3 regions of the Paenibacillus sp. MMO-177 genome follow, and region 1 is predicted to be linked to each of the others. Evidence: riboswitches for the same ligand, from Rfam matches in the RefSeq annotation. Region 1 holds a riboswitch; each other region holds the start of a gene.

Region 1 (5,383 bases):
GAATAGTGATATGATCGATATTAAACTTTTCATGTAATGCTTCCCGGCATGCTGTTAATTGATTGTCGTAATTAACCGTTTGATTTAAGACTAAATGTACGGTTAGGGCGATTTCGGTTGTACTGATTCCCCAGATGTGCAGATCGTGAACATCTTGGACACCAGGAAGTCCCTCAAAATAAGCTTTAACTTGTACAAAGTCGATATCCTTAGGAACGGCATCAAGGGACATGTTTATCGAATCCTTTAACAAACTCCAAGTACTAATGAATATAACGACGGAAATTACCAAACTGACTGTAGGGTCAAGCCATAGCCAATCAGTAAATTTAATGATGAGACCAGCGATGACTACACCGAAGGATACGCCAGCATCAGCTGCCATATGTAAGAATGCTCCTCGAATATTGATATCGCCTTTGCTGCCACTAAGAAACATAATGGCTGTTAGGGTATTAATTATTATTCCGATTGCCGCTACCCAAATAACGGTATTTCCTTCAATTGGAGAGGGCTCTGCAAAGCGGCGGATCGCTTCCCAAGCGATTGCTCCCAATGCAATAAGCAAAAAAATGGAATTAAATAAAGCAGCTAATATGGAGGATCGTCTGAATCCGTAAGTTCGGCTCGAGGTTGGGCTTTTTTTAGTAAGCAAACTTGCAATCCATGCAAGTACAAGGGCTAAGACATCGCTTAGATTATGACCTGCATCAGCGACTAGCGCTAATGAGTTGCTTATAATTCCATATGTTGCTTCAGTGGCAACAAAAATGGTATTTAGGATGATACCGATTAAGAAGGCCTTGTTATAATTTGCAGTTCCATGGTTATGACCGTTATGATTATGTGAGTGTCCCACAGCTGATTCCTCCATTGCATTATGTATTAAGATGACCCCTGAAAATACAGGAGTCATCTATCTTGATTATTGGGGCTTATTTCATTTTAGATATTTGACTCGTGCTTCCAAGTTGTTGCTTTCCCGGTCTTAGGACAGTTAGGGAACGTATCTCCAGCTTGCAGCACGACATGTCCTCCATCACTGTCAGTGTAATGTCCATTTTCAGTTACTTTTTCACCACTTCTATGACGATGGTTTGCGTTTGCCATGTAGTTCTAGCCTCCAAGTTTAATTTGGTGTTTTGCCTGTCTAATTATTTTCAATATTGCTCAAAATCATTCATATGAAATGCCGAGTTAAAATTACGTTTTAAAATCCATTGTTCAATTATTGAGCGTATGGTTTAATCCATAATTCAACCAATGAAAAGGGGGAGCGAAGTGGTTTATTACTTGATTGCAGTATTGATGATTCTAATGGATCAATTGAGTAAGTGGATAATTACGAAATATTTGGTGATCGGTGAAACAATTCCTCTATGGCCTGGAGTTTTTCATCTGACTTCAGTCCGTAATCGTGGTGCCTCTTTCAATATTTTTGAAGGTCAGAAAGGTTTACTGATCGCACTTGCTTTAATCATAAGTGTCATTATTGTATTCTTCATCAGGAAACATGCTTCATCCAACAAGTTGCTCGGGATAGGTTTATCACTTGTGCTAAGTGGTGCTTTAGGAAACATGTTAGATCGTATTTTTCGGTCAGAGGTTGTCGATATGTTAGATTTCAGGCTCATTAATTTTCCGGTATTTAATGGAGCTGATGTTTTTATCAATATTGGAGTGTGCCTCTTTATTTGGTCCCAGTTTAAAGATAAAAAAGTCAATGATCAGGTTTAAATAAAAACAAATGAACTATTGATTCAGTATAAGTCCGATAGTTATTTCGTTTAAATGAAAAGATTCTAATCATTGTAATGGAGTGATGTGTCTGATTATGTCGTATTATACTACTTAAAGTAGTTTAATAAAATGATGCCGAATTCTGTAAGATGAAACCGGGGAACCAATGTACATGGGTGAATTAATCAATCTGATTATAGGGATCTTCAACCGAATCCGTAAGCTAACCTGGTAGGCAACGAAGGGAGAAAGTGTTTTTGAAAAAGTTTGTCTCGATTTTTGTTTTCTGTGTCATGTTAGTAACCGGTGCGCAAGGTGTTTTTGCAAGTGAATGTCCTCTTAAAGGATCAATAAACGAGGTAGTAGGAACTCCATACAAGTGGGGAGGCACAACGACTCAAGGTTTTGATTGCTCAGGTTTCATTAATTACATATTTAATCAATTTGATATCAAATTGCCGCGAACATCTCAAACACAAGCTAAGGTAGGGGATCCTGTTTCGAAAAGTAACCTACGTGAAGGTGACTTGGTGTTCTTTAATACGAGTGGCAAAGGGATATCACATGCAGGAATTTACATTGGTAATGGTAAGTTTGCTCACTTCTCCAGCAGCAAAGGCGTGACAATTAGTAAAATGAGTGAGGAATATTATGATTCCCGTTATGTAACAGCGCGTCAAGTGGGGTACTAAGAAGAAATGCAGTCTTTCAATATGAGAGACTGCATTTGCTTTGTTAGATAGCTACTGGACCTTGTAGGCGAGGGTTTTACAGTTCCTAAACAAGGGGGACCTACGCATTCAAGACTATATGGGGTAGTACCAGCGAAGCTGACACCACCCGCAAAGTAGATGTATTTAAATGTGAAATTTAAAGGGGCATCAAAATAACCCTCATCTTCTCATCAAGAGAGTACCAGGAAAGCTGACACTCACCGCAACATTTTTACAGCATATTTTTCCTCGCTCTATATAAAGAAAGGGTTCCATATATAGTCATAAATCGATCTGTTTCTTTAGTTTCATTAAATCCGGCATTAGTCATAAGTTGTAGTAAGAGGCCATTTACATTATCAGTAGTTGTTCTAAATCCGTCCAATATTTGGATGGGTAGGAATGCAACACGCATTAGTCCATTTTGAGCTTTGCCCCAATCCGCGATATGGATTTCACCTTGCGGTTTTAGTACTCGGAATATCTCGTGTAATGTACGGAGTTTATTTTCTAGCGTCAAATGATGAAACATAAGGCTGGTTACAATAAGATCAAATGAATTATTAGAGTATGGAAGTTCAAACGCAATGCCTTGATTAAACGTAATGTCCATTCCCATGTTCTCTGCTTTTCTTTCTGCAATTTGAAGAACTTTTGGGTCAATATCAATCCCGGTAACTTCTGCTTTTGGATACGTTTGTTTCAATAGGATGGTTAACGTACCGGTACCGCATCCTAGATCAAGGATTCGCTGCCCGGGGTCAACTTGAATTTGCCTAATTAGCTGGTTCTTAAAAGCGGATTCCCTCATCGTCCAACGTAATATCGGGTCATATAAAGATGTAAGCCAGTTGAATCGTAGAGCCGGAATAAAGTCTGTTTCCTTATTGTCTCTCTTCCTCATTTTCCCTTTCCTTCCGGCTACCTGCCATAAGTTATCCCTGTAATTTTAAAGTCCGACAAATTGTGCACTTTGCTGTCGGTACCCCTTCGATGCTCTCTCATTTCAATCTCACCCTAGAATCCCGTAACCATAAGAAATGCACTCGTTAATCGGAATTCCAGTTCAATTAAAAACTGTTTGAAAGAATAAGGTAGAAAAAAAACGCCAGCACGAAACGATAATAAGCAAACCAAGACAACTTAAGCCGTTTAATTGCATTTATGAATGTAACTACCGCAATCATTCCGACGACAAAGGAGATAACCAATCCGACGAGGAACAAACCAAGATCATCGAACGTCAAGAAAGCACGGCTCTTATATAAGTCTAAACCCGAGGCAGCGAACATGATCGGAACGGATACAATAAAGGTAAATTCTGCAACTGCTTTTTGGCTCGTGCCGACCAGTAAACCACCAGAGATAGTGGACCCGGAACGGGAGAAGCCGGGCCAGAGTGCCAAACATTGAAAGACCCCAATGAGAAAAGCTTGTTTGTATGTAATATCGTCCATGGAGTCGGCTGTTATTGGTATACGTACCCTCTCAGCCACGATCATCAAGATCCCGCCAGCTACCAAGCCTATGAGGACAGACCATGGTCCGAATAAATATTCTTTTATAAAATCATGTAGTGCAAGGCCGATAATTACAGCAGGGGCCATCGCTAAGCCTACATGAATAATATTGACTCCTGGTCGCTGCATATATCCAGGTGTAAAATTAAAGAAACGGAAAAAGCGTCGGAAATATAGGACAAAGACAGCGATAACGGCGCCAAGTTGAACAATAATTTCGAATGTTTTGGCTCTTTCTCCAAGGAAGTTAAGAAGATGCGCCGTTAAAATCATATGTCCTGTCGATGATACGGGTAGAAATTCTGTTAATCCTTCCACAACTCCCATAATAATTGCGTTAAAAATGTCACTCATCTTATATTTCACTCCTATCTTTGGATCTACGAGGCAGATCAGCTTAACGTATTATTCCTGCAAAGTCTTAGCTTTGTCCGTTTTTGACGACAGGGATGGAGACGATTATGACGATAAAAACGCCGGTAAAGATAAACACATCCGACATATTAAAAATCGGGTAATCTATAAATTGAAACTCCAGCATATCGACCACTTCACCTTTGAATGCCCGGTCGATGAAATTCCCCAGCGCTCCACCAAAGATAAGCGCCAAACCATAAGACAGCAACTTTTTCTCACGGTAAACTTTGCGGAAATAAATGATGATGCCAACTAAGACAATGGATGTCAGCACAACGAAAAATAGACGTTGGTTTTGCAGAATACCAAAGGCCGCGCCGCGATTCCGAATCGAAGTAAATCCAATGAGTCCTGGAATGAATGGTATCTTTTGATCAATCGTCATGTAAGTCGCGACAATCCATTTCGTCACTTGATCAACGAGGAATGCAAATAGTGCGACAATATAAAAACGTAACATCGTGCAACTCCTTTCCAGTGAAAAGTCAGGGGCATCAGCCCCTGACTTTCCGCAATCTCATTCCGTTTAATGTAACAAGCAAAGTTGCTCCAACGTCCGCCAGGATCGCGATCCACAGCGTCAACCAGCCGGGGATGACAAGAGCAAGAGCCGCAACCTTGATGACCAAGGAGAAGGTAATATTCTGTTTGATAATTTGCAAGGTTTTACGGCTGAGCTTTATCGTAAACGGCAGTTTATTCAAGTCATCCGCCATGAGCGCGATATCCGCAGTCTCAAGCGCGGTATCCGTTCCGGCGCCGCCCATTGCGATACCAATGTCGGCTCTGGCAAGGGCAGGAGCATCATTCACGCCATCGCCCACCATGCCTACATGATCGCTGTTCTTCAAGTCCTTGATGGCCTCCAGCTTGTGCTGGGGCAGCAATTCCGCTTTCACTTCACTGATCCCGACTTGCTTCCCGATCGCCTCACCTGTGGCTTTGTTGTCGCCTGTGAGCATGATGGTTCTCTTCACGCCAAGGTCATGCAGC
Region 2 (5,383 bases), on a different contig from region 1:
CTCTTCTTCATCCACCAGCGTGCATTTGCCGCGATGAACGACAAGCTGACCGTTCACGAAGACCGAATCCACGTCATTGCCGTTTGCATTATATACAATGGCCGAGCTGACCCGGTGAATGGGCGCGATATGCGCCTTCTGCAGATCAATGATCACGACATCCGCTTTTTTCCCCGGCTCCAGACTGCCGAGCTCCCGCTCTCTCCCAACGGCCTTGGCCCCGTTGATTGTCCCCATCTTCAGCACCTGCATGGGCGGCAGCAGCGTTGAATCCAGCTGATCAACCTTATGCAGGCAGGCCGTGAACTTCAGCACTTCGAGATTATCCTGGCAGTTATTGCTGCCGGGACCGTCCGTTCCCAAGGCCACATTAATGCCTCGCTCCAGCATCTCGGGCACGCGCGCTACGCCGGAAGCCAGATACATATTGGAAACCGGGCAATGGATAACGGTCGCATCATTTTTCTTCAGCAGATCCAGCTCCTTATCATCCAGCCAGACGCCGTGGACGACCTGCGTATGCTTGCCGAGCAGGCCCACCGCTTCAACCAGCTCCAGATTCCGAAGCCCGAAACGTTCCATCGTGTTGTCAATCTGATCCTTCGTTTCCGCGACGTGAAGGTGCGTAATCAGATTGTTCCGCTGGCTGTAATCAGCCGCCTGCCTCAGGAAGCTCTCCGAGCAGCCGTATAAATTAAGCGGGCCAAGCGCAATGGAGATCCGGCCTTCGGCCGCTCCTTGCCAGCGATCAAGCAGGACATCCGTATTGCCGAATATTTGCTCAATCGTTTCGCTGAGCCTTGGCTCGTAGCTGAGGTCAACGCCTCCCCTGGCCATATGACCGCGGATGCCCGACTCCTGCATGGCCTTTAGAACACCGTCATCATTGCCGGGGTGGGTATGAACATAGTGGTGGTCCATAATATAGGTCGCGCCGGACTTCAAATTCTCAATGCAGCCGATCATGGCCGCCAGATAGAAGTCCTCTTCCTCCATGGCAAGGGAAGCCGGCCATATGATTTGCCGAAGCCATTGCGCCAGCGGCAAATCATCGGACACGCCCCTAATAAAGGTCTGAAACAAATGGGTGTGTCCGTTCACCAATCCTGGAATGACCGCCTTCCCCTGCGCATCCATCAAGATATCCGCCTGCCGGAGAAGCTCATCCTTGGAGCCGTCCGACGGCCACTCCCCAACCTCCGAAATAAGATCCCCCTCCATGAGAACATAACCATTAGGGATCACCCGCATCTCCTCATTCATCGTGATGACGGTCCCGTTACGAATCAGCTGCTTTTTCACACCGATCACACCCTCATGTAAGTTGATTAACCCGCAATTTGAAGTTTTCGCAACCATTTCGTATGCTTTTGGTTTCTTATGTAATGTTTTATGACATCAGTATAAGAGCGGCCCGGCAGAGCGTCAACCATATCGTAACTAAAAAAGGGCTTTTTTGGACCGTTTTGTCATTTTCTATAGACCAATTTGGTTACTAATGTTATATTAACTGACATAAAAATAAACAAATTCGAAACCAATACCTAACATTTATCTCGCACAAAGTAGCTTAACGTGAAATTTTATCGAAGAGGAGTGGCCCCATGCATTTACTGCACTTGGATGACACAGATCAGGAAATTATCCGCCTGCTGCACGATAACGGACGGATGTCGTACGCCAAGATCGGCGAGCTTCTCAATTTATCTAGAGTCGCGATCCAGAAGCGCGTGGATGCGATGGTGAACAACGGGATTATCGAGAACTTCACCGTACGGTTAAACACAACCAAGCTCGGCAAATCCATCTCCGCTTTTTTCGAAGTTGAGGTTGAGCCTCGATTCGTAGAGCAAGCCGGGGCGCTGTTATCGGAGGAACCGGAAGTAATCAGCATCTATCAAATGACGGGACCAAGCTCGCTGCATATGCATGCGCTGCTGAAGGACGAGGAGGCGCTGGAGCACTTTTTGTTCAAAAAAATCTATGTGCTTGAAGGGATCGTAAACGTCAACACTCATATGGTTATCAAACGCTTCAAGCAAGGCACGGGGCTTGAGCTGTAGCAGGCAAAAAAAAGCCCCAGTCCCGACGGGACCGAGGCTTCTCGCTATTTTTTCAAATGGTAAGGCACGGTGGTGATGATAACATCCTTTCGGTAAAGAAGCTGGGTACGGAGCATCAAGCTCGTTTGGTTATGCAAAATGTTGTGCCAGCCCTTCTTCGGAATAAACTGCGGAATAATGACGGTTACCTGGTAATTGTTCTCGCTCGCCTTGCGCTGCACGGTATCGATAAACTTGAAGAGCGGATTCGTAATCGAGCGGTAAGGCGAATGCAAGGTTACAAGCCGGACATCCGGCTGAAACTTCTTCCACTTCTCCTCAAAGACGGCTTCATCTTCTTTCTCAAAAGGAACATACACGGCAATGATCTGTTCCGGCTTCAGCGACTTGGCATATAGAATCGAATGTTCGACGACATGCGTGATCCCCGATACCGGCAAAATCATCACGTTGCCCTCAATCGGCATCACAGGCTCGCAAGTCGCAAGCCGAAGCTGCTCGCCCACCGCCTCATAATGCTTCTTGATCCGGTGGAACACGAAAATAATAAGCGGCAGGAAAATCAGAATCGACCATACCTGCGCGAACTTCGTCAGGAAAAACATCATCGAGACGATAAAGCTGATCAGGGCCCCAATCGAGTTAATGATGAACTTGCCAACCCAGCCCTTCGGCCTTTGGCGGAACCATTTGACCAACATCCCCGTCTGCGACAGCGTAAACGGTATAAATACGCCAACCGCGTACAACGGAATCAGATGCTCAGTCTTGCCCTGAAACGCAACGATCAGGATGATGGACAGAACACCTAGGCTGATGATGCCGTTTGAGTAACCGAGACGGTCGCCGCGTGCCGTAAACATTCTCGGAATAAACTTATCCTTTGCCAGGTTAACGGCCAGCAGCGGGAAGGCCGAATAGCCGGTGTTGGCTGCCAGGATCAAGATAAGAGCCGTAGTACCCTGGATAAAATAATACATCGTATGGCGTCCGAATATCCCTTCGGCGATCTGCGACACAACCGTCACTTCTTCTTTCGGCGCTATACCGTAGTAATACGCCAGGAACACGATGCCAGAGAACAGGATCGAGAGCAGACCGCCCATCGCTAATAACGTCTTGGCCGCATTGTTCGGCGCAGGGTCCTTGAAGTTCGGAATCGCGTTCGAAATAGCTTCAACCCCGGTCAAAGCCGAGCTGCCGGATGCAAACGCACGGAGCAGCAAGAACAGACTGATGCCCGCAACCGGCGTTCCTAACGAGGTGTGAAGCGCAGGCGATACGTCGCCTGTGGCGATTTTGTACAAGCCTACAATGACCATGATAACAATCGCAAGCACAAATAGGTAAACGGGATAAGCAAGGATAGACGCCGATTCCGTCACGCCCCGCAGGTTTAAGATCGTAATAAAAAGGACAAACACAATAGAGATCAGTACGGAATGCTCATGAAGGCTTGGAAAAGCCGATGTGATCGCGTCCGTACCCGCCGAGACGCTTACCGCTACGGTCAATATATAATCGACCAGCAGGGCGCCGCCGGATATGAGGCCCGGGAATACACCGAGATTTTCCTTCGATACGACATAAGCTCCCCCGCCATGCGGGTAGGCAAATATGATTTGCCGGTAAGACAGGATAAGTGCCGTTAATAAGACCAGCACCCCGACACCAATCGGAATCGAATACCAAAACGCCGCTGCGCTAACGGTCATCAAGACGAGCAAAATCTGCTCTGGCCCGTAAGCAACGGATGATAAGGCATCCGAGGACAGGATCGCAAGCGCCTTCGTTTTAATGAGCTTCTGTTCCCCTAATTCCGTGGACTTGAGGGGACGCCCGATCAGTAATCTTTTGATAAGAGTAAACACACAGGTCACCGCCAACGTTGAAGTTAAACATCTAATACCTGGATACTTGGCTACTCAAACACTTATCAGTGCTAATGTAACCACCTTTGCTTTTTTCTACGCACAGAAAAAAGACCGCAGAGCATCCTCCCGCGGCCCGTAAAAATAACCGAAGTTCACCCTCTCTATCAACGCTTACAAGGTTAGCTGACGGATTCGGGCGTCTAGAGTCGCCCTACAGCCTGCTTCCGCAACATTGCGGCCGGCATGCCGATTCACCCCGGCGACAAGCATGCACTTTCCTGCCTATCGCAATTGGTTCCCCTGCTCTCCGTTTCTAACGGAAACTCAGCGAATACGAACATATGAAGTTTTGCAGATTTGATCATAGTCCTCTTCCCCCTTTTCTGTAAACCGCGATAAAAACGCGAAAAGGAGCAGATTCGCTTGTTTTTTATTCATGAATGCGGATACATGATGGGTTCGCTCTCGGAATGTCCGAAATAAACCGCCATGCTTTCTTTTACCGTGCAATCGGCAGATAATCCCTGATATAGCAGTGGAGTTTGGCTATTATCTGATAGGCATGCTCGTATAAAGGAGTTGTCAGCAGAAAAAGCGCGAACCTGCCTATGGCTGGCCCGCGCTTTTTTTGGTTTTATTTCACAAGACGGAACGATTTCGCCTCGGCATCGCGGCTGTTGGGACCCACAAAGACGTGGAACTCGCCCGCATCGCTCTTCAGCTGTAGATCCGCATGGTAATAACGAAGCTGTTCCTCGGTAATCGCAAACGCAACGGTCTGCGTCTCGCCGGGCTGGAGAGACAGCTTGCGGAAGCCCTTCAGCTCCTTCAGCGGACGGACAACCTCGCCGGCAAGATCGCGTACGTACAGCTGGACAACCTCTTCGCCGGCAGCGGCTCCCGTGTTGGTCACGTCAACCGTTACATGAAGCGTATCTTCGGCGTTCAGAACGTCCGCCGACAAGCTGGCTTCGCTATACGAGAAGCTTGTGTAGCTCAGGCCGTAGCCAAACGGCAGAAGCGGCGCATTCGGCATGTCCAAATATTTCGAGACGTAACGCTCGTTCGCATTCTGAGGCGTAAGCGGACGTCCGGTATTGTAGTTGTTGTAATACACCGGTATTTGTCCGACGGAATATGGGAATGACATCGTCAGACGCCCGGAAGGATTCACGTCGCCAAACAGGACATCCGCGATCGCATTGCCGCCTTCCGTACCCGGGAACCAAACCTCGAGGAGCGCGTCCGCTTCCTCGATGACGCCATGCAGATCAAGCGGTCTGCCGTTGAACAGCACAACCACGATTGGCTTGCCAAGCGGCTTCAGCTTCTGAACAAGCTCCAGCTGTGCCTGCGGGAGACGGATGTCGCCGCGGCTTCCCGCTTCCCCGCTCATCTCGGAGCTTTCGCCAAGCGCCAGCACGATCACATCGGCTTGCGATGCCG
Region 3 (5,383 bases), on a different contig from region 1:
CCGACCTCCACGACAAACATGACGGGATTTCTCATCATGGTCAGCGGGTTTAATTTCAGAAAGCTGTCCTTCGCCGCGCGACTTATAATCGCCGAGGTCAGCATGGATTTACGTTGTGTGGTCACGGTTATTCACCTCATCCTTATCCGTTAGCGAATCGTTAAATACTCTGCGATAGGTCCAAGTACGACGGCAGGCAGGAACGTAAGCGCGCCGACAATAACGACGGTGCCTACTAGGATCCCGCCAAACAGTACGTTGTCCGTCCGGAATGTTCCGATCGTTTCGGGTACGGGCTTTTTGCGGACCAGGGATCCGGCTACGGCCAGCATGGCAATCATCGAAACATACCGTCCAAGCAGCATGACAAGGCCGGTTGTGATGTTCCAGAACGGCGTATTGTCGGCAAGACCTTCGAAGCCCGAGCCGTTATTCGCCGCCGAAGAGGTGTATTCATAGAGCACTTGCGAGATGCCGTGGAAGCCAGGATTCGTAATGGCGCCCCGGCCAAGGTCCGTCAGGAAAGCAATGGCGGTTGGCGCCAAAATGATAAACGGATGAACGAGAATCGCAATCGCGATCAGCTTCATTTCCTTGGGCTCGATTTTCCGCCCGAGTAACTCCGGTGTCCGACCGACCATTAGTCCCGCGATAAAGACGGCAAGAATCGCATACATCAGCATATTGACGAGGCCAACGCCTTTGCCGCCGAACACGACGTTCAGCATCATCTCCGCCAACGGGACAAGACCGCCGATTGGCGTCAGCGTATCGTGCATGTTATTAACCGAACCGGTTGTCGCAGCGGTCGTAACCGCCGTGAAGAGGGCGGACTGGGCAATGCCGAACCGGACTTCCTTGCCTTCCATGCTGCCTTGCGAGGCATCTGCGCCAAGGTTGTTCAGTTCCGGATTGCCATGCAGCTCAGCCGTGTAAACCGTCGCAAGGAATACCAGGAACAGCGACATCATGGCGCCAAACACAACCCAGCCCTGCTTGCGGTTGCCCGCGAAACGGCCGTATACATAGGGAAGGCTGGCAGGCAGCGCCCACATGGACAAAATCTCGATGACGTTCGTCAGCGGGCTTGGATTCTCGAACGGATGCGCCGAATTGGCACCCATAAAGCCGCCGCCGTTCGTGCCCAAATGCTTAATCGATTCAAGGGAAGCAACCGGCCCGATAGCGATGGTTTGCGTTGCTCCTTCCAGCGTTGTTGCCGTTACGTTAGGCTGCAGCGTCTGCGGCACGTGAAGCGCCACAAGCACCAGCGTAATAAGCGTTGCGAGCGGCAGGAAAATCCGCGTATGGGATTTCACGAAGTCGGTGAAGAAGTTGCCGATTGTGCTGCCCCTGCTCGTCAAGCCGCGGATAAAAGCAATCGCAACCGAGAAGCCGGTAGCCGCCGAAGTGAACATCATCATCATAATGACGGCCATCTGCGAGAAATAGGACAGCCCGGTCTCGCCGCTGTAATGCTGCAGGTTCGTATTCGTAATAAAGCTGATAACGGTATTGAACGACAGCGTTTCTTCCATAGCGCCAATGCGGTTGGGGTTGCCCGGAAGGCCGCCCTGCAAGCGCAGAATAAAATAACTAATCGCGACTAGCACGATATTCGTGAGCAGAAAGCTCAGCGCGTATTTTTTCCAGGTCATGCTCTCGCGCGATTTCAGCCCGATTACTTTATAAATGAACCGTTCGATGCCGCCGAATAAGCGGTCAGTCCGATTCGGTTGATCCGAGTACACATGGTATACGTAGGTTCCGAGCGGTTTGACGAGCAGTACGAGCACGCCAATCACGATAATGAGCTGTAAAATATCCATTGCCATTGCGGCCTCCCAGCGATCGATAAGGTTTTAGAATTTCTCCGGATTAATCAGGGCATAAATTAAGTAAAGAAAGAGAAACAAAGCCAGCGTTAACGCTACGATCATCGCTTTTCCTCCTCTTGAATAGCCCGGTCGCACCAATGCATAAAGCCGGCGAAAAGTACAAATATCGCTGCCAGAAGCAGCGCCATATAAATATCCTGCATCGAGTATTCCTCCTAAAAGAATGACCGCATGGCCTGTTTAGGCTCCATTTGGGATAATTCCTAACTGGTGAGGTCGTTTGTGATGAGAAAAGACGTTTCCGTCTGCCCGGAGTGCACCACGTAATTCGCGCCCATCCCCTTGTAAATCAACCGGGGATTCGTACTTTCGGTAATGACGCAGATCGACTTAGAAGTCCAGCTGCGGCAAATCTGAATATAACGGCAGCACAGATTCAGGCTTCTCTCGAATAAAAAGATCCGGCCGACCGGCAGCTCCGGTACCCGCCAGGTTGCTTCATCAATCGTGTTGACAACGATTACGATGCTTACTCCCAGCCCCAGCATCCTATCGTATTCGGTCTTGTTGTTCACAATGGCTGCAAAAGGGATATGCCGTCGCTGCAGCTGTTTAATAAAGTCCTCGCCCTGCGCGTTGGGGGCGGAGACGAGTATATAATCGTCCATGGTTTAGGCTCCTCTTCTGATTGGAGGAATCAACGACAACAAAAAGCCGCGGAAGAGGGACTCTTCACGCGGCTTATAAGCGCAGCAGAAAATAAACCGCGCCTAAATTCACGATCATCGTTGCCTCTCTTGGTACGCTGACGAAGTTAGCTGACGGATTCGGGCGTAAGAGTCGCCCTACGCCGACGAGCTCAGATGGTACTGAGTCGGCGATTCACCCCGAGGACAAGCTAGCTGTGTTGAACAGCCGGCTGTCCGATTGGTTCCCCCGTTCCCCGCGAAGGGGATTAAGCGATAAAGACAGTTGATTTTGATTAATAATCGGCATGAGAAAAAGCCGCAGAGGAAAGTTCCCCGCGGCCTTGAAAAGGTCACAAGATCACATCATCCTCTCTACTTGGAAAATGCCCTGCCTAATGGGCAGTCGCATTTTCATCGCTTACGAGGTTAGCTGACGGATTCGGACGGTGAGAGTCGCCCTACCGGTTCAGGCCGCGCGCAGCCTTTTCCCGGATTCACCCCGGATAAGCAAGCCGCCCCGGCTCTCACACCGTTGCGATGCTGCTTATCGATTGGTTCCCCCGTTTCCCTTAACGGAAACTCAGCAATTGATACTTTTGCTGAATCGTATATTACGCCTGACGGCCGAAGATGTAAATGAACGATGGAGGCGGCATATTGTCTAATTCTGACAAGGAGTTTGGTTAGAGCGTTTACATTTGGAAGGGACTCCATCATGCTCCTTCTTGGACTCTATATCTCGCGAATACTGCAATTCGATGTGAAATTTAGGTATATGCCAAGCCCAAATTGGTTTGTCCGAGGTCGCCATTGCGTGCCGGGCACGAAGCCGTGGGCTGAAAAGAGCCAAATAAGACGGAAAAACCGTCTTACAGCGGCTGGAGGGCGGGCCGCGGGTTAGAAAGAGCCAAATAAGACGGAAAAACCGTCTTACAGCGGCTGGAGGGCGGGCCGCGGGTTAGAAAGAGCTAAATAAGACGGAAAAACCGTCTTACAGCGGCTGGAGGGCGGGCCGCGGGTTAGAAAGAGCCAAATAAGACGGAAAAACCGTCTTACAACGGCTGGAGGGCGGGCCGCGGGTTAGAAAGAGCCAAATAAGACGGAAAAACCGTCTTACAACGGCTGGAGGGCGGCGCCGCGTGCTAGAAAGAGCCAAATAAGACGGAAAAACCGTCTTACAGCGGCTGGAGGGCGGGCCGCGGGTTAGAAAGAGCTAAATAAGACGGAAAAACCGTCTTACAGCGGTTGGACGTGGGGTAGGAAGCAGGAGCGATAAGTGCGTGTTAAGTGCGAGGAGTGAAATAAGAGGGCGGAATGAGCGTATACTGGAACGATTGGACTTTTCATTAGAATACTCCGAAGCGAAACGCGCCTCCTGCCAAAGGCGGCGAATCGTTTCACCTTGGCCCCTTGTTTTCATCAGCTAATTTTGGGACAATAGGAACAGTATGCGGTTTTGGCCGCGTTTCACGAAAAGAGGAAAAACGATGAGTACACCATCCATATATGGATTTACATTAGATCAATTAACGGCATGGCTGGGCGAGCGCGGGCATAAAAAGTTCCGGGCGGCTCAGGTGTGGGAATATTTGTACCGGAAGCGGGTTACAAACTTTGCGGATATGACGGAGGTTCATCCGGACTTGGTGAAGCTGCTGGAGGAGAACTTTGCGATCCAGACGCTGGTCGAGCATACGAAGCAGGTGTCGAAGGACGGCACGGTCAAGCTGCTGCTCAAGCTGGATGACGGCAACCTGATCGAGACGGTAATGATGCGTCATAAGTTCGGCCTGTCGGTCTGCGTAACCACGCAGGTTGGCTGCAATATCGGCTGCAGCTTCTGCGCGAGCGGCCTGCTCAAGAAGAGCAGAGATCTGACAAGCGGCGAGATTGTCGAGCAGATTATGAAGATTCAGCTCCATCTTGATGAAGCGGGTCAAGGCGAGAAGGTCAGTCATATCGTTGTCATGGGGATCGGCGAGCCGTTCGATAACTTTACGAACCTGAACGACTTCCTCACGACGGTGAAGGATCATAAAGGCTTGGCTATCGGACCGCGCCATATTACGGTATCGACAAGCGGCCTCGCGGACAAAATCAGAGAGTTTGCCGACAAGGATCAAGGGGTTAACCTTGCCGTATCGCTGCATGCGCCTAATAATGAGCTGCGGACGCGGATTATGAAGATCAACCGCGCGATTCCGATCGAGAAGCTGATGGATGCGATCGATTATTATCTGGAGCGGACGAACCGCCGCATTACGCTGGAGTATATTCTGCTCAAGGACGTCAACGACCGGCCGGAGCATGCGCTTGAGCTTGCGGAGCTGGTGGGCGACCGCCGCCGTTCTCTCGTGAACGTGAACCTTATTCCTTACAATCCGGTTGACGAGCATAGCCAATACCAGCGCAGCGAGAACGACTCCATCAAAGGCTTCTACGATACGCTGAAAAAACAAGGCGTAAGCGTCAGCGTCCGCCTCGAGCATGGTGCCGACATCGACGCGGCTTGCGGCCAGCTGCGCAGCAAGCAGATGAATAAGGAAAAAGCCGGATAACAATCGGCACAACCAAACGGGTGTCCCATAAGTCAGAATCTTTGAAGAAGAGCCAGCACTTTCAAAAATAGCGTCGCAGACTCTGCAACGCTATTTTTTTGATCTGTTGCAGCTTTTTTAGCACAATATGATCAAGCCTGCTCACCGTACGTTGGATTTACTCCAGTGAAATCGGGTGAAACGGGTGACTTGCGGGGGGACATTGAATTTGTTCCAATAAAAGGGGTTTGGTTAGTCCTTTTTTATCCAAACCAACAAAAAGGCCGTTCCGATGTCAGCTATTGACGGTTGGGACAGC

The links. Region 1 has a riboswitch for cyclic di-AMP ahead of WFK81_RS21835 (C40 family peptidase). Riboswitches for the same ligand answer to the same signal wherever they lie in the genome.
Region 2: linked by a shared signal. The riboswitch ahead of WFK81_RS23820 (APC family permease) and the one ahead of WFK81_RS21835 (C40 family peptidase) in region 1 are both predicted to bind cyclic di-AMP.
Region 3: linked by a shared signal. The riboswitch ahead of WFK81_RS16790 (hypothetical protein) and the one ahead of WFK81_RS21835 (C40 family peptidase) in region 1 are both predicted to bind cyclic di-AMP.

What each region holds. Positions count from the first base shown of each region.
Region 1 is NZ_JBBCUR010000006.1:229,312-234,694, forward strand. It holds gene WFK81_RS21820 (cation diffusion facilitator family transporter) at 1-874, opposite strand, end outside; gene WFK81_RS21825 (YjzC family protein) at 946-1,110, opposite strand; gene lspA (signal peptidase II) at 1,264-1,737, shown strand; cyclic di-AMP (ydaO/yuaA leader) riboswitch at 1,864-1,993, shown strand; gene WFK81_RS21835 (C40 family peptidase) at 1,998-2,432, shown strand; gene WFK81_RS21840 (class I SAM-dependent methyltransferase) at 2,686-3,357, opposite strand; gene WFK81_RS21845 (undecaprenyl-diphosphate phosphatase) at 3,524-4,327, opposite strand; gene lspA (signal peptidase II) at 4,395-4,850, opposite strand; partial or broken gene WFK81_RS21855 (heavy metal translocating P-type ATPase) at 4,885-5,383, opposite strand, start outside.
Region 2 is NZ_JBBCUR010000009.1:35,462-40,844, forward strand. It holds gene WFK81_RS23810 (amidohydrolase family protein) at 1-1,302, opposite strand, end outside; gene WFK81_RS23815 (Lrp/AsnC family transcriptional regulator) at 1,605-2,063, shown strand; gene WFK81_RS23820 (APC family permease) at 2,108-3,934, opposite strand; cyclic di-AMP (ydaO/yuaA leader) riboswitch at 4,090-4,277, opposite strand; gene bglX (beta-glucosidase BglX) at 4,572-5,383, opposite strand, start outside.
Region 3 is NZ_JBBCUR010000004.1:276,494-281,876, reverse strand. It holds gene kdpB (potassium-transporting ATPase subunit KdpB) at 1-104, opposite strand, end outside; gene kdpA (potassium-transporting ATPase subunit KdpA) at 150-1,829, opposite strand; gene kdpF (K(+)-transporting ATPase subunit F) at 1,863-1,940, opposite strand; gene WFK81_RS16790 (hypothetical protein) at 2,102-2,506, opposite strand; cyclic di-AMP (ydaO/yuaA leader) riboswitch at 2,626-2,810, opposite strand; cyclic di-AMP (ydaO/yuaA leader) riboswitch at 2,928-3,123, opposite strand; gene rlmN (23S rRNA (adenine(2503)-C(2))-methyltransferase RlmN) at 4,015-5,085, shown strand; gene WFK81_RS16780 (lysoplasmalogenase) at 5,360-5,383, opposite strand, start outside.